DNA from 4 places in the Cellulosimicrobium sp. BMG9.23 genome. Region 1 is predicted to be linked to each of the others. Evidence: riboswitches for the same ligand, from Rfam matches in the RefSeq annotation. Region 1 holds a riboswitch; each other region holds the start of a gene.
What was found. A riboswitch is a leader RNA that binds a small molecule or an ion and turns the genes downstream of it on or off. The one in region 1 is predicted to bind thiamine pyrophosphate.

Region 1 (7,376 bases):
GTTCGGTCATGATCTCGCTGGTCTGGTCGCTCATGAGGAGTACGCGCTGTTCTCGTGGACGTAGTCGTGCGTGAGGTCGTTGGTCCAGACGGTCGCGGTCGCGGAGCCGGCGTGCAGGTCGACCTCGACGCGCACCTCGCGGTCGGCGGCGAGGTCGACGAGCTCGCGCGGCTCGCCGACGCCCCCCGCGCGGCACACCTGGACGCCGTTCACCGACACGTCGAGCGCGAGCGCGTCGAAGGGCGCGACGTCCTCGGGCACCGTGCCCACGGCGGAGACGATGCGGCCCCAGTTCGGGTCGTTGCCGAAGATCGCGGTCTTGAACAGGTTCGAGCGCGTGACCGCGCGGGCGACCGCGACGGCCGCGTCCTCGTCGGAAGCGTTCACGACCGTGACGGCGACGTCGTGGCTCGCGCCCTCGGCGTCGGCGACGAGCTGGCGCGCGAGCGAGGCGCACGCCTCGGTGAGCGCGTCCGTCAGCTCGTCGAGCGTCACGGCGACGCCCGACGCCCCGGAGGCGAGGAGGATCACGGTGTCATTGGTGGACATGCAGCCGTCGGAGTCGACCCGGTCGAACGTCGTCCGGGTCGCGGCGCGCAGCGCGGCGTCGGCAGTCTCGGCGTCGACGACGGCGTCCGTCGTGAGGACCGAGAGCATCGTCGCGAGCCCCGGCGCCAGCATGCCCGCCCCCTTGGCCATGCCGCCGACCGACCAGGTCGCGCCGCCGTCGAGCGAGCCGGGCGCCGCCCCCTCCCGCACGACCTCGACCGTCTTGGGCACGGTGTCCGTCGTCATGATCGCGAGCGCGGCGTCGCTCCCGCCCGTGGCCGCCGAGGACGGGTCGTCGAGCGCGACGGCCGCCGCGTCGACCCCGGCGAGCAGCTCCGGCATGGGCAGCCGCACGCCGATGAGGCCCGTCGAGCACACGAGGACGTCGCCCGCGGACGTGGACAGCACGTCGGCGACGTGCTCGGCCGTGCGGTGCGTGTCGGCGAAGCCCTCGGGCCCGGTGCACGCGTTGGCGCCGCCCGAGTTGAGCACGACGGCGGTCGCGCGCCCGTCGCTCACGGCCTGGCGCGTCCATGCCACGGGAGCGGCGAACACGCGGTTGGTCGTGAGGACGGCGGCCGCGACGTCGAGCGGGCCGTCGTTGACGACGAGCGCGACGTCCTGCGCGCCGGTCGACTTGAGCCCGGCGGCGACGCCGGCGGCCCGAAAACCCTGGGGCGACGTGACGGTCACGGGGCCACTCCCTCGGTGGTGAGGCCCGCCGTCTGCGGCAGGCCGAGCGCGATGTTCATGGACTGCACCGCGGCGCCCGCGGTGCCCTTGACGAGGTTGTCGATCGCGGTGACGGTCACGACGCGGCCCGCGGCGTGGTCGACCGTGACCTGGAGAAGTGCCGTGTTGGCACCGAGCGTCATCGCCGTGCTCGGCCACTGCCCCGCGGGCAGGACCTGCACGAACGGCTCCCCCACGTACGCGTCGTCCCACGCCTGGCGCACCCGCGCGTCGATCTCCGCGGGACCGAGGTCTGCGACGTCGCGAGACAGCGGCGCCGAGACCGTCGCGAGGATCCCGCGCGCCATCGGCACGAGCGTCGGCGTGAACGAGACCCGCACCGCCGGTGCACCCGCGGCGCGCAGGTTCTGCACGATCTCCGGGACGTGCCGGTGGCTCCCGCCCACGGCGTACGGCTGGGCGGACCCGAGCCCTTCCGACGCGAGCAGGTGCGGCTTGAGCGACTTCCCGGCACCTGAGTACCCGACCGCCAGCACGGCGACCACGTCGGCCGCGTCGACGAGACCCGCCGCGACGCCGGGCTGGAGACCGAGAGTCACCGCGGTGACGTTGCAGCCCGGCACGGCGATCCGTCGTGCACCGGCGAGCCGCTCGCGCTGGCGGGTCTCCGTGGCGCCCGCGCCGGGGTCCTGCGTGAGCAGGAGCTCGGGGAGCCCGTAGGGCCACGTGCCGGCGTGCTCCGAGCCGTAGAACTGCTCCCAGTCCGTCGCGGACTCCAGCCGGTGGTCCGCACCCAGGTCGAGGACGAGCACGTCGTCGGGCAGCAGCGCCGCGATCTCACCCGACGCGCCGTGCGGCAGCGCGAGCACGACGACGTCGTGTCCCACCAGGTGCTCGACGGTCGTCGGCAGCAGCACACGGTCGGCGAGGGATCGCAGGTGCGGCTGGTGCGCCCCGAGGAGCGTGCCCGCGTTGCTGTGCGCCGTCACGGCGCCGATCTCCACGTCAGGGTGCCCGGCGAGCAGCCGGAGCATCTCCCCGCCCGCGTACCCGGACGCGCCGGCGACCGCCACTGTGATCGTCATATGCATCACTATACATAGTTATACATCGCGGCGTGTGCTCGCTGGCGCGCTCACGGTTGCGTCCGCGGAGGGGTCGCGCCGTGCGCTCGGGCCGACGGGCTCTGGTTGCGCCCGCGGAGGGGTCGCACCGTGCGCTCGGGCTGGCGCGCCGTCACCGTGGTCTGCCGCCTCACCTTCTCGCGCGCGCTTCTACGCCCTTCGCACACGGTCCGCCCCCACCGCTCGTCCCGACCGTCACCGTTTCGACGACACCACGGCGCGGCGGCGCGGCGGCGCGGCGGCGCGGCATGCGACATGCGACATGCGACATGCGGCGTCTGGCGTGTGGCGTGTGGCGTGTGGCAAGACAAGGGTGAGACGACGCCGGGCGGGGCGGGTGATGTGCGAAGGGCGTCAGAGCCGCGCTCCCAGAACGTGAGCCGGCGGACCGGGGTGACGGCGCGGCAGCCCGAGCACGTCAGCCGCCCCGCCCACCCCACCCGACCACAAGACCCGCCACGAGACCCGACCACGAGACCCAACCACCCGACCGACAACGCCGCGCCCCGCCTAGGCTGCTCCTATGCATGCGATCGTGGCCCGCGAGGCGGGTGGCCCTGACGTCCTGGAGCACCGCGAGCTGCCCGACCCGACGCCGGGACCGGGGCAGCTCCTCGTCCGCACGGCGGTCGCGGGCGTCAACTTCATCGACACGTACAGGCGCGCGGGCGTGTACGCGATGGAGTACCCGCACGTCGTGGGTAGTGAGGGCGCCGGCCACGTGGTGGCGGTCGGGGACGGGGTCGAGGACTTCGCCGTCGGCGACCGGGTCGTGTGGACCGAGGCTCCCGGCTCGTACGCGGACCTCGTGGTCGTCGCGGCGCGCGAGGCGCTGCACGTGCCCGACGCCGTGTCGCTCGAGGACGCGACCGCCGTCGCGCTCCAGGGCCTCACCGCGCACTACCTGTGCACGTCGTCGTACCCGATCCGTCCTGGCGACCGCGTCCTCGTGCACGCGGGCGCCGGCGGGGTCGGGCTGCTGCTCACACAGATGGTCGTGGCGCGCGGCGGGCACGTGATCTCGACGGTCTCGACGCCCGAGAAGGCCGAGCTCGCGCGCGGCGCGGGCGCGGAGCACGTGATCGAGTACACGGCGCTCGGGGACCTGTCGCACGACCTTCCCGAGATCGTGCGCGGGCTCACGGGCGGCGAGGGTGTCGCCGCCGTGTACGACTCCGTCGGCAGGGACACGTTCGACGCGTCGCTCGCGTCGCTGCACCGCCGCGGGACGCTCGTGCTGTTCGGCGGGTCCTCCGGCCAGGTGCCGGCGTTCGACCCGCAGCGGCTCAACGCCGCGGGGTCGGTCTTCCTCACGCGCCCCAAGCTCTCCGACCACACGGCGACGCGGACCGAGCTCGTCGAGCGTGCGACGGAGGTGCTCGGCGCCGTCGCGGGCGGCACCCTGGACGTGCGCGTCGGCGCCACGTTCCCGCTCGCCGAGGCAGCCGAGGCGCACCGCGCGCTCGAGGGGCGTGCCACGACCGGCAAGGTGCTGCTCGTGCCCGACGCCGCGGCGTCCGGCACTCCGGGCCGTCCGGCATGAGCTGGGACTGGGTCCCGGCGCGGCCCGGCGAGGAGGACGGGTCCGACGGCGGCACCTCCCCCGCGCTGCGCCGGGCCGTGACGGTGCTCGCCGTCCTGTTCACCGGGGTGCTCGTCGTCTACTACCTGACGATCGGTGTCCGGCAGGGCGACGACCGGTGCGTCGCCGAGCGGCCGGACGGGGTCGCCGCGAGCCAGGTCGACTCGCAGTGGCGGTGGTGGCCGCCCGGCACGGAGTGCGTCTACCCGACCGGGACCGAGGTCGCGCGCGCCTGAGACCCGGCGCTGCCCGCGCCGTGTCCGTCGACCGGTCCGCTGGCCGGCACGGCGACCGGCACGTCGACCGGTTCGGCGACCGGCGACGTCGCGTGCAGGTGGTCGACGGGCCCGCGGCCGGTCCCGACCTGCAGCGCCGCCCCCGCGCGCAGCGCGCCGGTGAGCCACTCCTTGGCGTCACGCGCGGCCTCCGGCCAGCCCGCGCGCTGCGGGCGCAGCGCCGCGAGCGCCGCGGAGAGCGAGCACCCGGTGCCGTGCGTGTGCGGCGTGTCGACGCGGTCGGCGTCGAACGTCGTCACCCGACCCACGCCGCCCTCGGCCGAGCCGGGCTCCACGAGCGCGTCGGGCGACGTCGCGCCGGTGAGGTGGCCGCCCTTGAGCAGGACCGCAGTCCCGCTCGCCGCGACGAACGCGCGCGCCTGGTCGAGCGCCTCGTCCCACGTCGTCCCGACCGGCGTCCCGGCGAGGACGGCGAGCTCGGGCAGGTTCGGCGTCACGACGTCGGCGCGCGCCGCGAGGTCGCGCACACCCTGCTCGGCGCCGGCGTCGAGGAGCCGGTGGCCGGAGGTCGCGACCATGACCGGGTCGAGCACGACGTACGGCGCCCGCTCGCCGCGAGACCGTCGCGACGCGGCCAGGTCGTCGAGCCACGCGACGATCTCCTGCGCGTTCGCGGCGTCCGCCACCATGCCGATCTTCACCGCGTCGATCACGACGTCGTCGGAGACCGCGTCGAGCTGCTCCCGGAGGAAGGCCGGCCCGGGGACGTGCACGGACCGCACGCCGTGGGTGTTCTGCGCGACGAGCGCGGTCGTCACCGCCATGCCGTACGCGCCGTGCGCGCAGAACGCCTTGAGGTCGGCCTGGATGCCCGCGCCGCCGGTCGGGTCGGTCCCGGCGATCGACAGGACGCGCGGCCGCGAGGGCCCGGGCGACCCGCCCGCGCGAGGTCCGGGTGCGCCGTCGGGCACGGGTGCGGTGCCGGGCGGGGTGCCGGGCGTGGTGGAGGCGAGCGTCATCGCGGACATCCCTTCGCTGGTACGAGCCAGAGCAGGTTCGACGGGTGTGATCTCAGCCCCGCTGCGGGGCACCCCGTGTCGTTCGCGTCATCCTAAGCCTGTCGAACAACTATCCGCGGCGGTCGAGTAGGCGTAGCAGGAGCTGGGTCTGGGACACATTCACCAACGCACCGTGGGCGGTGAGCCTGGCCTCTTGCTCGTGAAGTGCTTGTGTGCCGCGGACCTCGACACGGTGCAGTCGTGCGAGAGCGCCCGCGAAGGGACGCCGGTCGCGACGACGAACAGCAACGCGTTGACGTGCTCGTGTGACCAGTGCTCGCAGCATGGGCGCCCGCCGTGGGTGTGGGCGGAGATGACGAGGTTGCGGGTGCGCGTCCAAGGTGGTTTCGGTCAGGTCGGACGGGTACGAGCGTCGGGCGGACGTTCACGCGGAGCTGATCCTCTCGTGACCAGGGAGGACACACCGACTTGTGGCGGTGGGCACGGATAGCGTGCTCGTCGTGGCTCGGCATACGACGTTCCAGCTGATGGCTGACCCCACCGTGGAACAAGCGCGTGCCCTGGCCCGGCACGAGGGTGGCGCCCGGTTCGCATTCAACCAGGGCCTGCGGCTGCACCTGGACGCCCGCAACGCCTCAAGGAGGGCTGCCGCGACGATCACGGCCGACGACGACGGCGCGGTGAAGGTGCCGTGGACCGGGTTTGATCTGATCAACACGTTCAACGCGTGGAAGAAGTCCGAGGACGCTGGCCGCCGGTTCATCGTCGACGCAGCCGGTGAGACCGATGTCGAGGTGACGGGCCTTGCCTGGCGCACGCACGTATCCGCGCAGGTGTTCGAAGAAGCCGTCGTCGACCTCGGCGGGGCCCTGAAGGCGTGGACCGACTCCCGGCGCGGCAAGCGCGCAGGTCGGGCGGTCGGCCACCCCAGGTTCAAGAAGAAGAACCCCGAGCGCGGCTCGTTCCGGATACGCAACAAGGTCTCCAGGACGAAGGCCAGCGAGCGGGCCACGATCCGCCTCGGGGAGAACGGCCCCCGCTCGGTGACCCTGCCCGGCATCGGCACCATCAAGGTGCACGACGACACCCGCCGGCTGCGCCGCATGCTGAACAAGGGGCGGGCGCGCATCCTGTTCGCGACCCTCTCGCGCCGTGGCGGGAGGTGGCGGATCTCGCTGAACGTCAAGGCGTGCGACCTGCACCCCGTCGCCCGCCATCAGCAGCGCGACGACGCCGACCGCGGTGGGTGGGTCGGTGTGGACCGCGGCCTGCACGCACCCGTCGTCGCCGCAACCAGCGACGGCGAAGAGATGTTCCGCGTCGACGTGGCACCGAGAGCCCTGCGAGCGGCGCAGCCGGTCACCCGGCGGTTGAGCAAGGCCGTTTCCCGCAAGGTCAAAGGCTCCGCGAACCGGCGGGCTGCCGTGCGCCGGCTCGCACGTCATCACGAGCGGGTCCGTGCCCGCCGACACCACTTCCTGCACCAGGTCACCAACACGTTGGTCCAGACCCACGACCGGCTCGTCATCGAAGACCTGAACATCCACGGGATGCTCGCCAACCACCACCTCGCCGCCGCCATCGCGGACGCGGCCTGGGGCGAGCTCGCGCGCCAGATCACCTACAAGGCGTCCTGGCGTGGTGGGCGAGTCCTGATCGCGGACCGGTGGTTCCCGTCGTCGAAGACCTGCTCCGCGTGCGGAGATGTCAAGACCGCGCTCACCCTCGCCGACCGCGTCTTCGGCTGCGAGATCTGCGGGCTGACGATCGATCGTGACCTGAACGCCGCGGTCAACCTCGCCACCTGGGGCGAGCGCAACTTCTCCCAGGTCCTGGACCCCGAAGCACGAGGCCAGGTCACCAACGCCCACCGACGGGAAGGCTCTGGCCGACGCACACGCGCCGACGAAACCAGCCCGAATGACGTGGGAACCCGCACCGCCACAGCGGCATAGGGACGTCCGAGAAGGACGCTGCCGACACCCTCACCGAGGTTGCTCGACAGGCTTTAGACTGCGGGCGTGACCCTGCGCCTCGCCCTGCTCGCGTCCGGTACAGGCACCACCGCGGCAGCGTTGATGGACGCGTGCCGCACCGGGGACGTCGCCGGCGACGTCGTCGTCCTGATAGGGAACAACAGCGGCGCTCCCGTGCTGGCGCGGGCGTCGGAGCG
Region 2 (7,376 bases), on a different contig from region 1:
GGCAGAGGTTGCCGAGGAGGTGCCGCTGCTGTGCCTCGTCGACGACGCACAGTGGCTGGACCTGGCGTCCGCGGAGGTTCTGGCCTTCGTGGCCCGACGGGTGGCGGCCGAGCGCCTCGCGCTGGTCTTCGCGCGGCGCGACTCGAGCGACGCCGATGCCGACCCGTTCGTCGGGCTGCCCGAGCAGCCGCTCGACGGGCTCGGTGAGGCCGACGCCCGGGTGCTGCTGACCACCGCCCTCCGCGCGCCGCTCGACGACGGCGTGCGCGACCGGATCGTCGCGGAGGCGCGCGGGAATCCTCTCGCGCTGCTCGAGCTGCCCCTGGGGGTGCCGCCGGCCCGGATGGCCGGCGGGTTCGAGGTGCCCGACGCGGCGGACGTCCCCCGTCGTGTCGAGGACAGCTTCCAGCAGCGCTCGGGCAGCCTGCCGGTCGACACGCAGCAGCTGCTCGTCGTCGCCGCGGCCGAACCGACGGGCAGCACGGCGTTGCTGCTCCGTGCGGCCGCGCACCTGGGGATAGATCCCTCGGCAGCCGCCCCCGCCGAGGCCGCCGGGCTGGTGGACATCGACACCCGGGTGCGGTTCCGCCACCAGCTGGTGCGCTCGGCGGTCTACCGGGCAGCCGGACCGCCCGAACGTCGCCGCGCGCACGGCGCGATCGCGGCGGCCACCGACCGCGAGGCCGACCCCGACCGGCACGCCTGGCACCGCGCGCAGGCGGTGCTCGGCACCGACGAGGAGGCAGCCGCCGACCTGGAGCGCTCTGCCGGCCGGGCGCGCGCTCGTGGCGGCGTGGCCGCCGCGGCCGCGTTCTTGCAGCAGGCCACCGACCTGACCCCGGACGCCACGCGCCGTGCGGCACGCGCGCTGGACGCCGCGCAGGCCAAGCACGAGGCCGGTGCCTCCGACACGGCCCTCGAGCTCCTGGCGGTCGCGGAGGCCGGGCCGCTCGACACTCTGCTGCGCGCCCGTCTCCAGCTCCTGCGCGCCCAGATCGCGTTCCACCTGACCCGCGGCAGCGACGTGCCCGGGATGCTGCTCGACGCCGCCCGGACGCTCGCCCCGCTCGATCCCGGCCTCTCGCGCGAGACCTATCTGCGCGCGCTCGACACGGCGACCGTCATCGGCGGCGACGATCACGGGGTGCCGGCGGTCGCGGAGGCCGCCCGCACCGCGCCGCGGGCGCCCGTGCCACCGCGACCGGCCGACCTGCTGCTCGACGGGCTCGTGACGACGTTCACGCAGGGTCTCGAGGCCGGCGCGCCCACGCTGCGACGAGCGATGGACGCGTTCCGCGTCGGCGGGCACGGCCTCGAGATCGTGGACGACGACGAGACCCGCCCCTGGCTGTGGCTCGCCGGTCGGACCGCGCTGGTGCTCTACGACGACGAGCTTCTCTACGCGCTCGCCGGGCGCAACGTCGAGCTCGCCCGCGAGACCGGAGCGCTGGCCACGCTCCCCACCGCGCTCCTGTTCCGGTCCGCGACCCTCGTGGCCTCGGGCGAGATCGCGCACGCGACCGACCTGGCCGCCGAGGGCAAGGTCATCACGCAGGCGATCGGCGCCGTCCCGCTGCACCAGGCGGACCACATCCTGGCGGCGTGGCGCGGTAACGAGGCCACGACCCGCGAGCTGTACGCCACGAGCGTCGCGGCCCACGGGAGGGGTGGTGCCGAGGTCGCCCTGGCGCAGTACTCGCTGGCCGTGCTCCACAACGGTCTGGGCAACTACCCGGCCGCGCTGGAGTCCGCGGCGCAGGTGGTCGAGTCCGACGAGCTCCCGCTCGTCGGACTCGCACTCCCCGAGGCCGTCGAGGCCGCGTCCCGCGCCGATCAGCCGGCGCGTGCGGCGGCCATGCTCGAGCTGCTCGAGGCCCGCGCCCGCGCCAGCGGAACCCGGTGGGCGCTCGGACTGACCGCACGCTCCCGCGCGCTCGTCACGACCGGCCCCGTCGCCGAGGACCACTACCGCGAGGCGCTCGAGCTGCTGCAGGCACGCCGGACGACCAACCATCTCGCCCGTACGCACCTCGTCTACGGCGAGTGGTTGCGCCGGGAGGGGCGTCGCCAGGAAGCCCGCGACCAGCTCCGCACGGCCCACGAGCTCATGTCCGGCATGGACGGGGAGGCCTTCGCCGCCCGCGCCGCCCGCGAGCTGCGCGCCACCGGAGAGCACCCGCGCAAGCGGACCGCCCGACCGACCGACGAGCTCACGGCCCAGGAGCTGCACGTCGCGCGGTTGGTGGCCACCGGAGCCACTTCTCGCGAGGTCGGCGCGCAGCTGTTCCTCAGCCCGCGCACCATCGAGGCCCACCTGCGCAACATCTTCCGCAAGCTCGGCATCACGTCTCGCCGACAGCTCAGGGAGCTGCGCCTCCCCTGAGCGGACCGATGTCCCCCCGCTCACCTGTCGGCGCCGGGACGGTCGGACCCTGGCTCCAGCTCGTCGGCGACGGGGTCGTGGTCAGAGGGCGAGGTCGAGGCGGCCGTCGGGGGAGGAGGTCGCGAGCGCGCCCTCGCGGCGCGGGATGCGCCCGGCGCCCGCGGCGAGCCGGCCGGACTCGACCGCGAGCCGCATCGCGCGCGCCATGCGCACCGGGTCGGCCGCGCGTGTCACCGCGGTCGCGAGCAGCACGCCGTCGCACCCGAGCTCCATGGCCAGCGCGGCGTCCGACGGCGTCCCGATCCCCGCGTCGAGGATCACCGGCACGCGCGCGGACGTCGCGATCGCCTCGATGTTGCGGGGGTTGAGGACGCCCAGCCCGGTGCCGATCGGCGCGCCGAGCGGCATGACCGCCGCGCAGCCGACGTCCTCGAGCCGGCGCGCGAGGATCGGGTCGTCGTTGGTGTACGGCAGCACGACGAACCCGTCGCGCACGAGCTGGTCCGCCGCCTCGACGAGGCCGATCGGGTCGGGCAGGAGCGTGACGTCGTCGGCGATCACCTCGAGCTTGACCCACTCGGTGCCGCACGCCTCGCGCGCGAGGTGCGCCGTGAGGACGGCCTCGCGCACCGAGAAGCAGCCTGCGGTGTTGGGCAGCGCGCGGATGCCCAGACGGTCGAGCAGACCCCAGATCCCGGCGTCCGGCGAGCCCTCGCCGCCGGTGCGGACGGCGACGCGCCGCATCGCGACGGTCGTCAACGCGGTCCCGGACGCGACGAGCGCGTCCTCCAGCGTGAGCAGGTTCGCGGCGCCGCCGGTGCCCATGACGAGCCGCGAGCCGATCGTCGTCCCGGCGACGACGAGCGGGTCCTCGTGGGTCGGGAGGGTGTGGGCAGCGTGCGTCGTCTCGGTGGCGTGCATGCTCATCTCCTTCAGCCGCCCTGCACGGCGGTGACGATCTCGACGCGGTCGCCGGGCGCGACCACGGTGCTCGACCACGTGCCGCGCGGCACGACGGCGTCGTTGATCGCGACGGCGACGCCCTGCGGCGAACCATCGGTCACGTAGGCCGGGACGAGCGCGGCGACGAGGTCCTCGACGCCGGTGGTCGCGTCGAGCGGGTAGGGCTCGCCGTTGACGAGCGCTGTCGGTGCGGGAGTGGGGGACACGAGGGTCATCCTCTGCGGGTCGAAGGGTTCGTCACGGAGGCGCCGCAACTCGCGGTGGGGTTGCCGAACCCTGGCTTGTGCGCCGTTCCGGCCTGTGATCGGCCCATGACCCGGGGTTCGGCACCGACGGCACCCACGGCACCGGCAGTACCGGCCTCACCGGCGGGGCGGACCGGGGCGTCGGTGAAGCGATCGGGACGGGCCGCGGCGAGGGCCGCTGCGGCGTCGGCGGCGAGGTGCTCGCCCGTCAGGCCCGCGACGACGGCCTCGGCGGTGAGCGGCGCGAGGAGGACGCCGTTGCGCCCGTGCCCCGCGGCGACGTGCAGGCCCGGGACGTGCGTGGCGCCGACCAGCGGCAGGTTGTCCGGCGTCGCGGGGCGGGCGCGCGGCGTGACGTCGACGAGCGCGGCCTCGTCGATCCCCGGGAGCAGCGCGCGCGCGTCGCGAAGCAGCGCGAACACGCCGCCGGCGGTGGCGCGACGGTCGTCGGGGTTCTCCTCGGTCGTCGCGCCGATCACGACCTCGCGGTGCCCCGCGCAGCCGTGGCCCTGCCCGTCCGGGACCGGTTCGCGCGGCACGACGTACACGGGCCGACCCTGCACGACGCCGCGCACGACGTGCTCGAGCGCCAGGTCCGGCCCTGCGTCGAGACGCAGCGTCTGGCCCTTCACCGGGCGGACCGGGACGACGACGCCCGGCACGCCCGACGCCAGCGCACCGGACTCCCAGCCCGCCGCGAGCACGACGGCACCGGCGCGGTGGAGCCGGCCCGCGTCGTCGTGCACGCCCGTGACCCTCCCCGTCACGTCGAGCGCGAGGCGGGTACCCCGGCCGCGCACGACGGCGGAACCCGGCCCGGGCCTCTGACCGGCACCGGGCGCGGCAGCACCGCGCGCTGCACCGAGCGCTCCGAGCAGCGCGGCGTGCGTCGCGCGTGGGTCGACCGCGTGGTCGTGCGGCGCCCACGCGGCCCCGGCGACGCGCGGACCGAGGAACGGCTCGCGGCGGCGAGCCTCGGCGAGCGTGAGTTCGTGCGAGTCGAGGCCGTGCGCGGCGTGCAGCGCGAGCACGCGGCGCAGGAGCGCGAGGTCGTCCGTGTCGTACGCGACCGTGAGCGTCCCGGCGGTGCGCAGGCCGACGTCCGTCCCCGTCGCGCGCTCGAGGTCGGTGGCGAACGCCGGCCACGCGCGGGCCGCCACCAGGTGCAGCGCGAGGGCGTCGTCCTCGCCGAAGTCGGCCTCTGTGACGGGCGCGAGCATCCCCGCCGCGGCGTGCGTCGCGCCGTCGCCGGGCGACGGGTCCAGCACGGTGACCGTGAGGCCCGCGCGCGCAGCGCGCCACGCCACGGCGAGACCCACGATCCCGCCGCCCACCACGACGACGTCGCGTGCGCCGTCGGGCAGGTCTGCCTCTGCGTTCGCGTCCCGGACGCGGGCCGGATGGGCGACGGCGTGCAGGGGGTCCATCTGCGCTCCCTTCGCTGGCATGACCCAGATCAGGTTCGACGGTCGGCTCCTACGCCCTCTCAGCCCCGTGCGGGGCTCCCGTGCTCTCGGCCACAGTACCGGCCGTGGCGGCGCCCTCGCCCCTACACTCCGACGGATGAGCACCGAGACCTCCGTCACGTCGGGCACCGACGCCCGCGCCCGCCTCGCCGATGCGCGCCTGTACCTGTGCACCGACGCGCGCGAGGAGCGCGGCGACCTCGAGGACTTCCTGCAGGCGGCGCTCGCGGGCGGGGTGGATGTCGTCCAGCTCCGGGACAAGACGCTCGACGTCGCGCGCGAGCTCGAGCTCCAGGAGCTCGTGGCGCGGGTGGCGCGGGAGCACGGCGCGCTCTGGGCGGTCAACGACCGGGCCGACGTCGCGGGGCTGACGGCAGCGCCCGTCGTGCACATGGGGCAGCGGGACCTGCCGGTCGGAGCGGTCCGTTCCCTGCTCGGCCCCGCCCCGGTGATCGGCCGCTCGACGCACTCGACCGAGCAGGCCGCCGTCGCGGAGGCCGACCCGGACGTCGACTACTTCTGCGTCGGCCCGCTGTGGGCGACGCCGACGAAGCCCGGGCGGGCCGCCGTCGGGCTGGACCTGCTGCGCGACGTCGCCGCGTCCGCCCCGACGACGCCGTGGTTCGCGATCGGCGGGATCGACACCGAGCGCCTCGACGCGGTGCTCGACGCCGGTGCCACGCGGATCGTGGTCGTCCGGGCGATCACGGAGGCCGCGGACCCGGAGACCGCGGCGCGGGCGCTGCGCGAGCGGATCGAGGAGCGCGCCGGCGCCTGAGGCGGTTCCGGACGAGCACTGCGCGGCGACTATCCTGGACCGGTGACGTCTCCCGCCACCACCCCTGACATCCCCACCACCGCGCAGGTCGCCTCGACGCCGCGCCCCGTGCTCGTCGTCGACTTCGGCGCCCAGTACGCGCAGCTCATCGCGCGGCGCGTGCGCGAGGCCAAGGTGTACTCCGAGATCGTGCCGCACACCTTCACGGTCGAGCAGATGCTCGCGAAGGACCCGGCCGCGATCATCCTGTCCGGCGGGCCGTCGTCGGTCTACGCGACGGGCGCACCGTTCGTCGACCCGGCGCTGTTCGAGGCCGGCGTGCCGGTCATGGGCATCTGCTACGGCTTCCAGGCGATGGCCGCGGCGCTCGGCGGCGACGTCGCCCAGACCGGCCAGCGCGAGTACGGCGGCACCGAGGTCGAGGTCTGCTCGGCCGGCGTGCTGCTCGCCGAGACCCCCGAGAACCAGACCACGTGGATGAGCCACGGCGACGCGGTGCACCGCGCGCCGGAGGGCTTCGAGGTCCTCGCGACGTCGTCGGGCTCGCCCGTCGCCGCGTTCGAGGACCGGGAGCGGCGCCTGTTCGGCGTCCAGTGGCACCCCGAGGTCAAGCACTCCGCGCACGGCCAGACCGTGCTCGAGCACTTCCTGTACGACGGCGCCGGGCTGGCTCCCGACTGGACGCCCGGCAACGTCATCGCGGACCAGGTCGCGGCGATCCGCGCGCAGGTCGGCGACGCGCGCGTCATCTGCGGGCTGTCCGGCGGGGTGGACTCGTCCGTCGCGGCCGCGCTGGTGCAGAAGGCGGTCGGCGACCAGCTCACGTGCGTGTTCGTCGACCACGGCCTGCTGCGTGCCGGGGAGGCCGAGCAGGTCGAGCGCGACTTCGTCGCGTCGACGGGCGTCAACCTCGTGGTGGTCGACGCGAAGCAGCGGTTCCTCACCGCGCTCGCCGGCCACAGCGACCCGGAGACCAAGCGCAAGATCATCGGTCGTGAGTTCATCCGCGTGTTCGAGGACGCCGCGCGCGACATCGTCGCCGACGCCGGCGCGCACGGCGAAGAGGTCAAGTTCCTCGTGCAGGGCACGCTCTACCCCGACGTCGTCGAGTCCGGCGGCGGCGAGGGCGCGGCGAACATCAAGAGCCACCACAACGTCGGCGGTCTGCCGGACGACCTGCAGTTCTCGCTCGTCGAGCCGCTGCGGACGCTGTTCAAGGACGAGGTCCGTGCCGTCGGGCTCGAGCTCGGCGTGCCCGAGGAGATCGTCTGGCGCCAGCCGTTCCCCGGCCCCGGGCTCGGCATCCGCATCGTCGGCGAGGTCACGGCCGAGCGTCTCGAGACGCTGCGCGCCGCCGACAAGATCGCGCGCGAGGAGCTCACCAAGGCCGGCCTCGACCGCGAGATCTGGCAGTGCCCCGTCGTGCTGCTGGCCGACGTGCGGTCCGTCGGCGTCCAGGGCGACGGCCGCACCTACGGTCACCCGATCGTGCTGCGGCCGGTGTCCTCCGAGGACGCCATGACGGCGGACTGGACCCGTCT
Region 3 (7,376 bases), on a different contig from region 1:
GCAGCGCGGCGCGCAGGTCGAGCGCGAGCCGCTCGCGCAGACCGCGGTCGAGCGCGGAGAGCGGCTCGTCGAGGAGCAGGAGGCGCGGACCGGGCGCGAGGGACCGCGCGAGGGCGACGCGCTGGCGCTCGCCGCCGCTGAGCGTCGTCACCGGCCGCCGCTCGTACCCCGCGAGGCCGACGACGCCCAGCAGCTCGCGCACCCGGTCGTCCCGCTCCGCGCGCGGCACGTCCGCGATCCCGTACGCGACGTTGCCCCCGACGTCGCGGTGCGGGAAGAGCTGACCCTCCTGGAACATGAGCCCGAACCCGCGCCGGTGCACGGGCACGCCCGCGAGGTCGTCGCCCGTGAAGCGCACCGTGCCGGCGGCGACCGGTTCCAAACCCGCGACGGCGCGCAGCAGGCTGGACTTTCCGCACCCGCTCGGCCCGAGCAGCGCGAGCACCTCACCGGGCGCGACGTCGAGCGAGACTCCCGCGACCGCCGTCGTGCGCGGGTCCCGGCGCGAGGCGCCGTCGTAGTGCACGACGACGTCGCGCACCTCGAGCCCCGCGCCGCCACCCGGGTGCTGCGCCGGGCGCGGCTCGGCGCCGGGCACGTGGGGCCGCGTGGTCGGGTCGGTCTGCACCATCAGAACTCTCCTCCGGGGCGGTCGCCGCGCAACCGCTCGGCGAGCAGCATGACGACGGCGGTCAGCAGGGCCAGCACGACGCTCGCCGCGAGCGCCATGCCCTGGTTCTCGGCGCCGGGACGGCCGACGAGCCGGAAGATCACCACGGGCAGGGTCGCGGTGTCGGGGCGGGCGAGGAACGACGTCGCGCCGAACTCGCCGAGCGACACGGCGAACGCGAACCCGACGGCGAGGCCGAGCGACCGCGCGGCGATGGGGCCGTCGACGCTGCGGAACACGCGGCCCGGCGCGGCGCCGAGCGTCGCGGCGGCCTCGCGGAGCCGGGGGTCGATCGCGCGCAGCGTCGGCAGCACGGTGCGCACGACGAGCGGGATCGCGACGACGGCCTGGGCGATCGGGACCAGGAGCCCCGAGGTGCGCAGGTCGACGTCGAGCCCGAGCGGTCGGTCGAGCGTGATGAGGAACCCGAACCCGACGGTCACGGCGGAGACGCCGAGCGGGAGCATGAACAGCGAGTCGAGCGCGGCGATCGCCCGGCGGCCCGTGCGTGACCGCGGCCGCCGGGACACGACGAGCGCGACGAGCCCGCCGATCACCACCGCGAGCAGCGTCGCGAGCGCCGCGGTGCGCAGCGAGTTCCCCGCCGCCTCCCACACGGTGACGGACAACGCGTTGCGCCCGCCCGTCGTGCCGAGGTTCGCGTAGTTGTCGAGCCCCCAGCCGCCGCCCGGCACGCGCAACGACCGCACGACGAGCGTCGCGAGGGGCAGCCCGACCAGCACCACGACGACGACGGCGGTCACCACGGCGGGCAGGAGGTCGCCGCCGGGGCGTCCACGGGCCGGACCGCCGGCCGAACCACCCGTCGATCCACCGGCCGGTCCACCCGCCGGTCCACGCTGCCACAGCCGCAGCGGGTGCGCGGCGCTCGACGCGGCGGTGAGGGTCAGCGCCCGCTCGCGCTTCGCGCGCGTCCGGTTCGCGACGGTCAGCGCCGCCACCACGACGACGAGCTGCACGACCGACAGGACCGCAGCCGTGCGCAGGTCGAGGAACTGGGTCGTCTGGATCCAGATCTCCGTCTCGATCGTCCCGTAGCGGATGCCGCCGAGGACGAGGACGACGCCGAACGCCGTCGCGCAGAAGAGGAACACGATGGACGCGGCGCTCGCGATCGCGGGAGCGAGGGCGGGCAGGGTGACCGTCCGGAACGCGCGCCACGGCGTCGCCCCGAGCGCGCGCGCCGCCTGCTCCGCGCGCGGGTCGAGGTGCTCCCACAGCCCGCCGACCGTGCGCACCACGACGGAGTAGTTGAAGAACACGAGCGCCACGACGATCGCGGCGAACGTCCCGTCGAGCCGCAGGAACCCGAGCGGCCCGCCCTCGACGAGCAGCGTGCGGAACGCCACGCCCACGACGACCGTGGGCAGCACGAACGGCACGGTCACGAGCGCGCGCAGCACGCGTCGCCCGCGGAACCGGCACCGGTACAGCACGTACGCGCCCGGAACCCCGAGCAGCAGGGAGAGCGTCGTGCCGAGCACGGCCTGCCACAGCGTCAGCCCGACGATGCGCCAGGTCCGGGGAGCGGAGAACACCTCCGCGAACCCCGAGAGGTCGAGGCCGCCGTCGGGCCCCACGAACCCGCGCGCGACGAGCGCCACCACCGGCCACGCGAAGAACACCCCGAGGAACACGAGCGGCACCGCCGCCGCGACCCCCCGGAGGACGCCACGCCGAGCACGGGACCATCCACCGCCGAGCACGGAGCTGCCCACCGGATTCGCCCGGAAGTGGTGGGTATCCCCGTGCTCGGCAGCCGGCTGGGCGGTGGTCAGTCGACGACCGTCGCCGTCCACGCCTTGATCCACTCGTCGCGGTGCGCGTCGATCTCCTCGGGCGCGACGTCGAACGGCTCGTCGGCGAGCGGCGCGAACTGCTCCCACTCGGCGGGCAGCGCGACGGTGTCGTCGACGGGGTACATGTACATCTGGCCCGGCACGTCCGCCTGGAACGTCTCGCTGACGAGGAAGTCGACGAGCTGCTGCGCGCCCTCGGGGTTCTCGGCGCCGGCGAGGACGCCCGCGTACTCGACCTGGCGGAAGCACGTGTCGAGCAGCGCGCCCGTCGTCGACGACGTCTCGTCCTCGGAGACCGTGAACGCGGGCGACGTCGAGTACGACAGCACGAGCGGGCGGTCGCCCGCGCCCTCGCCGCCGGAGAAGTCGACGGAGTACGCGTCGGACCAGCCGTCGACGACCTTGACGCCGTTCTCGCGCAGGTCGGCCCAGTACTGCTCCCAGCCGTCCTCGCCGAACGCACCGACGGTCGCGAGGAGGAACGCGAGGCCGGGCGACGACGTCGCGGGGTTGGTCACGACGAGCAGGTCGCGGTAGGCCGGGTCCGCCAGGTCCTCAAGCGTCTCGGGCTCCGGCACCCCGGCCTCGGTGAACCATGTGTGGTCGACGTTGATGCAGACGTCGCCGAGGTCGACCGGCGTGAGCTCGCCGTCGCCGACGGCGTACTGCTCGGCGGACGCGGGGAGGTCGGCGGGCGTGTACAAGTCGAGCACGCCCTCGTCGATGGCGCGGGTCGCGAACGAGTTGTCGATCCCGAAGACGACGTCGCCGAGCGGCGAGCCCTTCGTGAGCACGAGCTGGTTGACGAGCGCGCCGCCGTCGCCGGGCGCGACCTGCTCGACCGTGAGCCCGCTCTCCTCCTCGAACGCGGCGAGCACGTCGTCGCTCACGGCGAACGAGTCGTGCGTGACGAGCGTGACGGTGCCCGACGACGCGTCGTCGCCCCCGGCCGTGTCGTCGCCCGCGCTGCACGCCGCAGCGGCGAGGAGGGTGGCCACGGCGAGGGACGCCGTCGTGACGTGACGGCCGGTCCGGGCCGCCCGACGGCGGGTGGTGTGCTGCATGTGTCCTCCCAGGACGTTCAGGAGGGGTCCATCCGCACGCGCCGGCCGTGGCCGACGCGGACGGGTGATCGAGATTCCCGACTTCCTCCACCGGTGCTAACCGGATCAGGTTCGAGGGTCTGCGGTGGTCCGCACTCTCAGCTCCTCCAGGAGCTCCCCTGTCGTTCCCGGCGAGCCTACACCGGGCGGCGGTGGGCCCAGACGATGTCGACGACCATGCCCAGCAGCATCAGGCCCAGCGGGGGCCACAGGGCGACGACGCCGAACCGGACGGGCAGCTCGGCGCCGAGCGCGGCGAGCGCCGTGACGACCACCATCCACGCCACGCCGACGACGGCACCCACCTTCGTCCACCACACCGCGTCGCGCCGCCGCTCCGGCCCCTCGGGGAATCGTGCGGCGTACTCGTCGGGCGTGCCGAAGTACTCCTCGAGCACGATGCCCTCCTGCGCGTGGGCGTCCACCTCCGCGACGATGTCGGCCACCTCCTTCTCCGCGACGCCTCGAAGGCGCAGCGCGAACGCCAGGTCTCGTTGGTACGACATGCCTCAGTCCCCCCTGTCCGCCAGCGCATCGACCTGCGCCAGCACCGTGCGGATCGCCTCGCGGTCCTCGTGCAGTCTCTGGGCGCCGCGTTCCGTCAGCTCGACCACCTTGCGCGCCGGGCCCGAGCCGTCCACGTCCCAGCGGGACGTCAGCAACCCCTGGTGCTCCATCTCCCGCAGGAGGGGGTAGAGGGTCCCGCCCTGCACGCCGGCGAACCCCGCGGCGCGCAGCTGTGCCACCAGGGCGTAGCCGTGGTTCGGGGACACCCGGAGCGCGGACAGCACCGCGGTCGGCAGCACCGCCCGCTGCACGTTCTCGACCGTGTCCGTCGACGCCATGCGACGACCCTAGACGCGACTAGTGTGAATCTCAACCTATTAAAGCTCGATCCCTAGCTGAGGCGCGTCCCGGGGTCGCGCCAAGGGTTCCGGGACAACCCTGAGAGCACCCTGAACGCTCCCCGGAAGAGCGCCGCGCCAGACCAGGGACACGTCCGGGCCGACCCCTGATGCCCCGCGTCACCCTCCGACGAGAAGGTCGGAAGGACCCGGCAGCACGCCGGGCTCCCCATGCAGGAGGGCAATGACGATGAGCAGCGCAGCGTCCGGTGGTTCGACCGCGATCGCCACGGCTCGCGGTCTGGTGAAGACCTACGGGCGGGGCGCCGCGAGCGTCCGTGCCCTCGACGGGGTGGACGTCGACCTCGAGCGGGGCCGGCTCACGGCCATCATGGGTCCGTCGGGATCGGGCAAGTCGACGTTGATGCACTGCCTGGCTGGCCTGGACTCGCCCACGGCGGGCACCGTCGTCGTCGACGGCGAGACGGTCTCGGCGATGAGCGAACGACGGCTGACGCGCCTGCGCCGGACGCGCATCGGGTTCGTGTTCCAGTCGTTCAACCTCGTGCCGACGCTCACGGCGGAGGAGAACATCGTCCTCCCGCTGGCGATCGCGCGCCGGCCCGTGGACCGCGAGTGGTTCGAGCGCGTGGTCGACGCCGTGGGCCTGCGTCCGCGGCTCGGGCACCGGCCCGCGGAGCTCTCCGGCGGGCAGCAGCAGCGCGTCGCGTGCGCGCGGGCGCTCGTGTCCCGGCCCGCGGTCGTGTTCGCGGACGAGCCGACGGGCAACCTCGACTCGCACGCGGCCGCGGAGGTGCTCGGTTTCCTGCGCTCCTCGGTGGACGACCTCGGACAGTCGGTCGTGATGGTCACGCACGACCCGACCGCGGCGTCGTACGCGCACCGGGTGCTGTTCCTCGCGGACGGGCGCCTCGTCACGGAGCTGCGCGACCCCACGCCGCAGGCCGTGCTCGACACGCTCGGCGACCTCTCTCCGGCGGTGTCGGCATCCGCCGGCCACCCCGCGCACGCGACGGCGTCCGTCCGATGATGGGCCGGATCGCGCTGCGCGGCGTGCGCGCGCACGGTGCGCAGCTCGTGCTGTCCGTGCTCGCGGTGACCATCGGCGTCGCGTTCGTCACCGGCACGTTCGCGCTGCGTGCGATGCTCGCGTCGACGTTCGACGGCATCGTCGCGTCCTCGATCCAGGCCGACGCGTACGTGCGGGGTGGGACGAGCACCGGGGGCGCGCTGGAGTCGTCGTCCGCCCAGCTCGGCGGCGCGCGCAGCCTCGTCCCGGCCGACCTCGCGGACGAGCTGGCGGCGCACGACGACGTCGCCCTCGCGCTCCCCGAGATCAGCGGCCCCGCGGTCCTCGTGGGCGCCGACGGCACGGCCGTCCTCAGCGCGCAGGCGCCGAGCATGGCCGTCGCGTACGACCCGCGCGACCCCGGCCCGCGGGTCGTCGACGGGCGCGGCCCGGTCGACGCCGGGGAGGTCGCGCTCGAGTCCGGGACGCTCGAGGCGTCCGGGCTCGCCGTGGGCGACACGACCGACGTCGTGCTGGGCGACGGGGTGCAGCAGGTCCGCGTGGTCGGCGAGCTCTCGCTGTCCACGCCGATGGCGGGCGCGACGATCGTCCTGGTCGACGCCGCGACCGCCGCCGCGACGTTCGCGCCCGACGGCCTCGTCCCGTCGATCGCCCTGTACTCCGCGGACGGCACCGACCCGGAGGCGCTGCGCGACGCCGTCTCGACCGACCTGCCCGACGGCGCCGAGGCGGTCACGGGCGCGGAGCTGCGCGCGGAGTCGAGCAGCGCGATCGCCGACCAGCTCGGCTTCGTGTCGACGTTCCTGCTCGTGTTCGCCGCGCTCGCGCTGTTCGTCGGGACGTTCATCATCACCAACACGTTCGCGATGCACGTGCGCCGCCGCACGCGCGAGCTCGCGCTCCTGCGGGCGGTCGGTGCGTCGCCCGCGCAGGTGTTCGCCTCGGTCCTGGGGCAGGCCGCGGTCGTCGGGGTCGTCGGCGCGGTGCTGGGCGTGGCCGCCGGGTTCGGCCTCGCCGAGCTCGCGCGCGCCGGGATCGGCGCCGTCGGGATGGAGCTCTCCGGCTCGCTGCCCGTGACGACGGCCGGGATCGTCGTCCCGCTCGTGGTCGGCGTGGTCGTCTCGGTCGTCGCGGCCGCCCTGCCCGCGCGACGCGCGGCCCTCGTGCGGCCCGTGGAGGCGATGCGTCAGGACGCCGTGCGGCCCGCCGGTCCGGGCGTCGTGCGCACGGTCCTGGGCGCGCTCGCGCTGCTCGGCGGCGCGGGCCTCGTCGTCGGTGCGGCGGCGGCCGGGAGCGGCGGGGCGCCGCTGCTCGGGCTCGGTGCCGTCGCCGTGATCGCGGGCGTCCTGCTGCTCGCTCCCCTCGCGGTCGGTCCTGTGCTGGGCGTGCTCGCGGCCCCCTTCGTCGCGCTCGTCCGCCCGCTCGGCGGCCTCGCGCGCGGGAACGTCACGCGCCAGCCGCGCCGCACGGCCGCGACCGCCGGGGCGCTCGTCGTCGGGATGGCGCTCGTGTCGACGACGTCGGTCCTCGCCTTCTCGGCGCGCGCGTCCGTGACCGACGTGGTCGACCAGGAGACCGCGGCCGACCTCGTCGTCCGGTCCGCGACCCCCTACCTCCCCGAGGGCGTCGCGGACGACGTCCGGGCCGTGGACGGCGTCGCGTCCGCCGACCTCACGACCTACGGCCAGGTGGTCGTGGACGACGAGCCGCAGCTCGTCGTCGGCTTCCCCGCCGAGGGGTTCGGTCGCTCCGTCCGCACGACCGCGACCGAGGGCGACCTCGACGCGTACGCGCGCGGCGACGCCGCCGTCATGGCCGACGCGCTCGACGAGCACGGGTGGGCGCTCGGCGACGTCGTGACGGTCGCCGACCCCGCACGCCCCGACG
Region 4 (7,376 bases), on a different contig from region 1:
GCAGCGCGAGCACCACGGCGAGGAGCGGCGTGAACGGGGTGAACCACCAGCCGCGGAAGGGGGCCTTGCGCTCCAGGCGCCTGCTCGCCGGCCGAGTGATCTCGCGCCAGCCCAGCCGCAGCATGAGGGCCCACTGGAGGCCGATCGCGACCATGATCCCTGCGATCGCCCGGGTGACCTCGTCGGAGTGATCGTCCGCACCCGCGGGCACGGAGAGCAGGATCGCCAGGATCACGATCACGGTCAGCACGGCGACCAGAGCCTCGGTGCGCCGGAAGCGCCGCTGGCTGCGGAGCCGTGCCTGGAGCAGCTCGGCCTCCGTCGGGGCATCGGTGGTCGGCACCGCAGCAGTATGCCCGCACACACCTACGCCGACGCCGGTGTCTCGGAGTGTCGCGGTGCACGCTACTGCGGAGAGCGCGGTAGTGTGCACAGCACGGTCGCGCGGGCGCGGCTGACGGAGCGACAGGGGAGAGGATGCGGTGGACGCCACACAGCTGCTCAAGGGGGTGCTCGACGCCGCGGTCCTCGCGGCCGTCGCGGACGAGGACGGATACGGGTACGACGTCGTGCGCCGGCTGCGCGCCGCCGGCCTCGAGGACGTCGGCGACGCCTCGGTGTACGGGACGCTGCGCCGTCTGTACGCCAACGGCGCGCTGACCACGTACGTCGTCCCGTCCGACGCCGGCCCGCACCGCAAGTACTACGGGATCAACCCGCAGGGCCGGGCGATGCTCGACCTGCACCGCAAGGAGTGGCAGACGTTCGCGGGCACCGTCTCCGCGATCCTGCGCACACGAGAGGTGGCCGCCTGATGAGCACGACGACGCCCGCCGGGCCGCCCGCCGGCCTCGCCTTCTACGACCTCGTCAGTGCCTACGCCGACCAGGTCCGCGCACACCTCGGGGACCTGCGTCCCGACCAGGTCGAGGAGCTCGCCGACGGGCTCGAGGCCGACCTCGCCGAGGCCGTCGTCGACGCGCCCGGCGCCCTGCCCCGGACGACCCGCGCGCCTGGCGCGGTCGGCGTGACGGACGTGACCGGCGTGGCGGACGACGCCCGTTCCCGCCCGCACGACGGCGCGGAGCTCGACCTCGTGGCCCTCTTCGGGCCGCCGGAGGACTACGCGCACGAGCTGCGCACGGCAGCAGGTCTCCCGCCGCGCGCGGCGCCGCACGCGGCGAGGCCCCGGATCGGCCTGCGGGGTCGGATGATCGTGCTCGGCGGGATCTTCGAGTCCGGCTGGCGCTCGCTGTGGCGACCCGTCACGTCGACGCCGCAGTGGGCGACCGTGCGCGAGTTCTTCCGCGCGCTCACGCCGGTGTGGTGGGTGCTGCGCGGCTGGGTCGCGGCGACGGTCGTCCTCTGGGTGTTCGGCGGCTACGCCGTCGCCGTGCTGCCGCCCGACCTCTCGGCACGGCTGTTCGTGCTCGCCGCGGTCGTCGTCAGCGTCCAGTGGGGGCGGGGTCGCTGGCTCCCGCTCGCCTGGATGCCCCGCGCCGTGCGGTACGTCTCCGTCGCGGCGGCGGTCCTGGCGTTCCCGCTCGCCGCCACGGCGAGCGCCGGTCCCGCGAGCCTCTCGTACGAGCAGGGCTACCAGCAGGGCGTGCAGGCGGCGTCCGGGGGCTCGTGGGGCGGGCAGCCGGTGTCGTACGACGGCGGCGTCGTCCACGAGGGGTCGGACGGCGTGTGGGTCGACGGGGTCCAGGTCTCGAACCTGTTCGTCTACGACGCGGACGGGAACCCGGTGCGCGACGTCCAGGTGTTCGACGACCGCGGCCGTCCGGTGCGGACCGTCGGCGTCGACGCCGCGTACCAGTCCTGGGCCGTCCCCGACGTCGACGGGTCGTGGTACTTCCAGCCGACGCTGTCGACCGACGGTCGCGAGCGGTGGAACGTGTACCCGCTGCGTGCGGTCGCCGAGGAGGACGTCGAGTACGCCGAGGACGACGGGCGGCCGGTCCCCGCGACCGGTACCCGGACACGCGACATGCCGTGGCCGTTCCTCAAGGCGCCCACCGAGATCCCGGCGACCGAGTCGCCCGACGCACCGGGTACCGACGCCCCGGGGACCGAGGGCCCGGCGACCGACACCCCGGGGACCGACGCCCCGGGGACCGACGCCCCGGGGACCGAGGGCCCGGCGACCGACGCCCCGGCGGGCGTCGTCCTGCCCCCGACGGCGACGCCCACGCCGGTCGTCGAGGCCGTCGGCTGAGCCTGCCGAACCCCGGGTTGCGCGGCGATCAGCCGGCTGATGCCCGCGTAACCCGGGGTTCGGCACGTCAGGTTCCGCACGATTTCGACCGCGGCGACCGATCTGGGCGGTCCGGCGTGCGCGGGATCACGCCCGTCAGGCGGACGTCCGGGCTCGCGTGGTCCGGGAGCAGTAATACTCTGGAACCATGCCTCAGAATGACCTGACCTCGGTCAGCCGTGCCCAGACCGCTTCGCCGCGGCCCCGCAAGGTGCCGCGCGTCGTCGTGCTCGGTGGCGGATCCGTCGGTCTGTACGCCGCGCGGCGCCTGCGCAAGAAGCTCGGTCGCCGCGAGGCGGCGATCGTCGTCGTCGACCCGCGCCCGTACATGACCTACGCGCCCTTCCTCCCCGAGGCTGCGGCCGGGTCGATCGACGCGCGCGACGTCGTCGCACCGCACCGCCGCGCGCTCAAGGGCGTGGACGTCCTGCAGGGCAAGGTCGTCGGGATCGACCACGGGAACCGCAGCGTGACGATCCGCCCGGAGGAGGGCGACGACTACTCGGTCACGTACGACCACCTGATCGTCGGCCTCGGCTCCGTCTCGCGCACGCTGCCCATCCCGGGTCTCGCGGAGAACGCGATCGGCTTCAAGAACGTGGAGGAGGCCATCGCGGTCCGCAACCACGTCATCAACCGGATGGACGTCGCGTCGTCCACGTGGGACGCCGAGCTGCGTCGCCGCATGCTGACGTTCACGTTCGTCGGCGGTGGGTTCGCGGGCGTCGAGGCGATCGCGGAGATCGAGGACATGGCGCGGCACGCGACGCGCGGCTACGCGACGATCGAGGAGCGCGACCTGCGCTTCGTGATGATCGAGGGCGCGGGCCGCATCCTGCCGGAGCTGAGCGAGCCCATGGCGGAGTACGCGCTCGAGGAGATGAAGAAGCGCGGCATCGAGTTCCACCTCAACACGTTCCTGTCCTCGTGCGTCGACGGCCACGTCGTCACGTCGACGGGCGTGGAGTTCGACTCGGACACGATCGTGTGGACCGCGGGCGTCAAGGCGAACCCGGTCATCAAGGAGGCCTCGGACCTCCCCGTCGACAAGCTGGGCCGCGTCATGGTCCTCCCGACCCTGCAGGTCGCGGACGCCGAGGGCGAGGTCGTGCCGAACGCCTGGGCCGCGGGCGACTGCGCCGCGGTGCCCGACGTGCTCAACCCGGGCAAGTTCTGCCCCCCGAACGCCCAGCACGCGATCCGTGAGGCGACGCGCCTCGCGGACAACCTCGCGCTCGAGCTGCACAGCGAGCCGCCGGTCGAGTACCGCCACAAGAACGTCGGTACGGTCGCGTCGCTCGGCTTGTACAAGGGTGTCGCGGAGCTGTTCGGCGTGTTCAAGCTGCGCGGCGTGCTCGCGTGGCTCATGCACCGCGCGTACCACGTCATGGCGATGCCGACGGGCAACCGCAAGATCCGCATCTTTATCGGCTGGATGGGCCAGTTCCTCATGGGTCGCGAGCTCGTGTCGCTCGGCTCGCTGCACGACCCGCGCGCCGAGTTCCGCACCGCGTCCGTGCCGCCGAAGAAGGACGGCGAGCCCGTGAAGCAGTCCGCGCAGGGTTCCGCCGCCGCGGCCGAGTCGGGTGCGGGGACGATCGACTCGGACTCCAGGACGCCGGCGGCCAAGGCCTCCTGACCGGTCCCGGGCGAGCCCCGGCACCCTGCCCGACGACGAGGGGCGAGCCGCGCGTGCGGCTCGCCCCTCGTCGCGCACCGGGTAGATTCGGGGCGCGCCCCCATGGCCCAACTGGCAGAGGCGGCCGGCTTAAACCCGGCATGTTCCGGGTTCGAGTCCCGGTGGGGGCACCCTCAGGAGAGGCCAGTCGGCCCGTCCGGCTCCGCGGGCGGCGCGGCCTCCTGGCCGAGGACCACGACGTTGCCGTCGGGGTCCTGCACGCGTGCGACGCGCTCGCCCCAGGGCTGGTCCGCCGGCGGCTGCACGACCGTCACCCCCGCGGCGGCGAGGTGCTCGACGGCGCGGTCGCAGTCGTCGACGTACACCCACAGCGTCGCGCCGCCGCGGACGTCCGCCTCGTCGGCGAGGCCGATCCCGAGCGGGGACCCGCCCACGTGCACGTTCACGTACACGGGCGTGCCGTCGTCGGGGAACGCGTACTCCACCGTGCCCCGCAGGAGGTCGCGGTAGAAGCCGAGGGACCGCTCGACGTCGGCCACCGTGAGGATCGGGAAGAGGCTCCGGAACATGCGTCCATGGTCGACCCGGAGGGGCGCTCCCGCGCGGCGGGATGCTCCCGCGCCGCAGGCGAGGGGCCTGCTAGGGTGCCGACGAACCACGCGGGGTGTCCCGCCCGGGCGAGTCCCGGGTCGAGGGACTGAGACGAGCGGTGAGGCCGCCCGGACCCGTCGAACCTGATCTCGCTAGCACGAGCGGAGGAACGTGGGCATGACGACGTCTGCCATCACCACCCTGACCACCCCCACCATCGAGGGCGCCGGCGTTCTCGTCGCGGACGAGGAGGGCGGCTTCACCGCCGGCCTCGGCCGCCGGTACGCGCACCTGTTCGCCGAGTTCTACGACCACCCGTTCCTCGCCGGGCTCCGGGACGGCACGGTCGAGCCGGCCGCCATCCGGCACTACGTGGGCCAGGACCACCAGTACCTGACGGCCTACCTGCGCTGCTACGGGCTCGGCATGGCGCTCGCCCCCGACCGTGCGTGGGCGGCGTGGTTCCACGGCAAGGCGGGCTTCCTGCTCGACGACGAGTCCCACGCCCACCACGCGATGTGCGACTTCCTGGGCGTGCGCTACGAGGACGCGCAGGTCTCGCGGCTCGCGCCGAGCGCGCAGGCGTACGTCGACCACATGCTCGCCGCGGGTCGCGACTCCCTCGGCGTGCTGCTCGCCGCGCTGCTCCCGTGCCCGTGGACGTACATCTGGTCGGCGCGGCGCTTCTGGCTCGACGAGCGCGCGACGACGCCGGGTGCGATCGCCGCCGACCACCCGCTCGCGGGGTGGTGGGAGTTCTACGCGGCGGAGCGCACCGAGGACGTGCTCGCCGACCTGCGGGCGCGCCTCGACGCCCTGGCCGCCGACGCCGGGGAGGCAGAGCGCGCCCGCATGGAGCGCGCGTTCGAGCTGAGCTGCCGGCACGAGATCCGGTTCTGGCAGATGGCGCACACGCTCGAGGACTGGTGAGCCTTACGCCGACAGCAGATCCGCGCCCCGGCCCGGCGACGACCGGACCGGGGCGCGGGTAGCGTGACCGGCATGGACGGACAGGCGGTCGCGACCGGGCACGCAGCCACGTCACGGCCGGGGGCGACGCGGCGTGCCGAGCCGCTCCTGCGCCACGTGATGGGCGGGATCCTGCGTCGCGCGCGGCTCGCGCAGGGGCGCACGCTCGTCGACGTCGCCACCGCGGCGCGGGTCTCGACGGCGTACCTGTCGGAGGTCGAGCGCGGGCGCAAGGAGGCGTCGTCGGAGGTCCTCGCGGCCGTGTGCGCGGCGCTCGGCATCCGGCTCGTCGACCTCGTCGCGCGGACGGGAGAGGAGCTGCGTCCCGTCGGTCCGGTGCTGGTCCTGTCGTCCGCCGGGGCGAGACCGCCGGAGCGCGCCGTCCTGGCGACGCGAGCGCGCGGCGAGCGGCCCGGTCGCGCCGTGTCCGCACGCGTCGCGCGGCACCGGTCCCTCCTCGCGGCCTGACCCCGGCCGCCGAGGTCGGCGCGGCCCCGTGTCGCTGCCCCCCGGGGTGCACCGGACGGGGCTACGTTCGATCCATGACCGAGCCGCCCGTCCTCCAGGATCTCGTCGACGACGCCGCGTTCCTGTCCCACGAGCACCAGCTGCACCTCGCAGACCTCTACGGAGACGACGCGTGGCACGCCGACCTGTCGACGGGCACGTTCACCTTCACGTCGACCACCGGCGTCACCACCGAGTGCCGGCTGCAGCTCCTCGGGACGTCCGCCTCCGGACCCGGGACGTGGCTGTGGGCCTGGCAGAACGTCAACGGCTTCCCCGACGCGGTCCTCGTGGCCGCGGAGAAGACGCGGGGTACCGGCCTGCCGGAGACGACGACCGCCGAGCTCTCGCTGTCCGGGGAGCTGCCGCACCGGCTCACCCTCGCGGCCAAGACGACGACGGGGTCGTTCGCGCACTACAGCGCGCCGGTCCGGAGCGGCACGCGCGCCTGGTTCCTCCTCGAGCACCCGACGCTCGAGCTGCCCCCGCCGACCGTGCCGCGCGTCGTGCGCTCGCTGAGCGAGGGGCTGCTGACCGTGACGGTCGCCGACCACCGCCGGGCGGTGCTCGCCTACGCGGACGGCAGGGGGCTCGCCGTCGAGCCGGGCGACGACGGGTCGGTCGCGCTCGTCGTCCCGGGCGGTGCGGTGACCGTGGCGTTCGACGACTCCGCCCGGATCACGCAGATCCAGGCGACGGCGCGACCCGCCGGCGAGCCCGCTGCCGAGCCCACGGCCGCCGAGGCCGACGCCGCCGAGGAGCCCACGGCCGCCGAGGCCAGGGCAGTCCAGCCGGCTGCTGCGGAGCCCGCCGCCGTGGCCGAGACCTCGGCCGCGGCGGCGGGTTCCGGCACGCCGAGCGAGCCGCCGCGCCGGCGGTGGTTCCGCCGGCACGGCTGAGGGGATCAGCCCCAGGTCACGCTGCGCGAGTCGCCGAAGGCGCTGGTCTTGATCCAGACCTGGGCGCCCGGCATCCCGTAGTGGCACCACATGGGCGCGCGGGCGAAGTTGCCGTTCGCATCCGTCCGCAGCGGGTTGCCGTTGCGGTCGCGGTCGTAGGTGCGCGTCCCCTCGAACTGGTGCCCACCGCCCTCGCTCGTCCAGCACGACGCGGTGAACGACGTGTTGGGCTCGGCACCGGAGATCGACAGGTCGACGATCGCGCACGACGAGTGGATGCACGTGACGGAGGGGTAGTTCGATCCCTTGTACGCCTGGAGGACGGGCTCGGGCTTCTTGTCGGACGTCGCGCTCCGGCAGGTCTGGTTCGCCGCGCCCTCGGTCGGCGTGACGGTCACGCAGATCTCCCGGGTCTCCGAGTAGCCGACGCTCAGCGTCCCGGCCCCGGACGCGTTGTTGGAGCTCACGGCACCGGTGACCGACGTGGTGTACGGGCGACCGTTGTCCGACGTCG

Region 2: it holds a riboswitch for thiamine pyrophosphate, as region 1 does, so the genes downstream of both, thiO (glycine oxidase ThiO) here and thiD (bifunctional hydroxymethylpyrimidine kinase/phosphomethylpyrimidine kinase) in region 1, are expected to answer to the same signal.
Region 3: it holds a riboswitch for thiamine pyrophosphate, as region 1 does, so the genes downstream of both, AC4H2G_RS10020 (thiamine ABC transporter substrate-binding protein) here and thiD (bifunctional hydroxymethylpyrimidine kinase/phosphomethylpyrimidine kinase) in region 1, are expected to answer to the same signal.
Region 4: it holds a riboswitch for thiamine pyrophosphate, as region 1 does, so the genes downstream of both, AC4H2G_RS17180 (TenA family protein) here and thiD (bifunctional hydroxymethylpyrimidine kinase/phosphomethylpyrimidine kinase) in region 1, are expected to answer to the same signal.

The regions. Positions count from the first base shown of each region.
Region 1 covers NZ_JBZGBZ010000010.1:217,173-224,548, reverse strand. The annotation lists gene argB (acetylglutamate kinase) at 1-10, opposite strand, end outside; gene argJ (bifunctional glutamate N-acetyltransferase/amino-acid acetyltransferase ArgJ) at 31-1,242, opposite strand; gene argC (N-acetyl-gamma-glutamyl-phosphate reductase) at 1,239-2,333, opposite strand; gene AC4H2G_RS18695 (quinone oxidoreductase family protein) at 2,890-3,909, shown strand; gene AC4H2G_RS18690 (hypothetical protein) at 3,906-4,184, shown strand; gene thiD (bifunctional hydroxymethylpyrimidine kinase/phosphomethylpyrimidine kinase) at 4,151-5,203, opposite strand; TPP riboswitch at 5,195-5,289, opposite strand; gene AC4H2G_RS18680 (RNA-guided endonuclease TnpB family protein) at 5,731-7,158, shown strand; gene purN (phosphoribosylglycinamide formyltransferase) at 7,225-7,376, shown strand, end outside.
Region 2 covers NZ_JBZGBZ010000001.1:392,569-399,944, forward strand. The annotation lists gene AC4H2G_RS01635 (ATP-binding protein) at 1-2,383, shown strand, start outside; gene AC4H2G_RS01640 (thiazole synthase) at 2,465-3,304, opposite strand; gene thiS (sulfur carrier protein ThiS) at 3,316-3,552, opposite strand; gene thiO (glycine oxidase ThiO) at 3,558-5,018, opposite strand; TPP riboswitch at 5,008-5,110, opposite strand; gene thiE (thiamine phosphate synthase) at 5,155-5,835, shown strand; gene guaA (glutamine-hydrolyzing GMP synthase) at 5,878-7,376, shown strand, end outside.
Region 3 covers NZ_JBZGBZ010000005.1:273,523-280,898, forward strand. The annotation lists gene AC4H2G_RS10010 (ABC transporter ATP-binding protein) at 1-631, opposite strand, end outside; gene AC4H2G_RS10015 (ABC transporter permease) at 631-2,328, opposite strand; gene AC4H2G_RS10020 (thiamine ABC transporter substrate-binding protein) at 2,466-3,554, opposite strand; TPP riboswitch at 3,620-3,724, opposite strand; gene AC4H2G_RS10025 (hypothetical protein) at 3,731-4,099, opposite strand; gene AC4H2G_RS10030 (PadR family transcriptional regulator) at 4,103-4,438, opposite strand; gene AC4H2G_RS10035 (ABC transporter ATP-binding protein) at 4,683-5,489, shown strand; gene AC4H2G_RS10040 (ABC transporter permease) at 5,486-7,376, shown strand, end outside.
Region 4 covers NZ_JBZGBZ010000009.1:221,776-229,151, reverse strand. The annotation lists gene AC4H2G_RS17210 (hypothetical protein) at 1-343, opposite strand, end outside; gene AC4H2G_RS17205 (PadR family transcriptional regulator) at 483-815, shown strand; gene AC4H2G_RS17200 (serine/threonine-protein kinase) at 815-2,218, shown strand; gene AC4H2G_RS17195 (NAD(P)/FAD-dependent oxidoreductase) at 2,406-3,896, shown strand; tRNA gene AC4H2G_RS17190 (tRNA-Leu) at 3,993-4,066, shown strand; gene AC4H2G_RS17185 (VOC family protein) at 4,070-4,465, opposite strand; TPP riboswitch at 4,547-4,674, shown strand; gene AC4H2G_RS17180 (TenA family protein) at 4,665-5,417, shown strand; gene AC4H2G_RS17175 (helix-turn-helix domain-containing protein) at 5,490-5,924, shown strand; gene AC4H2G_RS17170 (DUF6882 domain-containing protein) at 5,999-6,862, shown strand; gene AC4H2G_RS17165 (Ig-like domain-containing protein) at 6,868-7,376, opposite strand, start outside.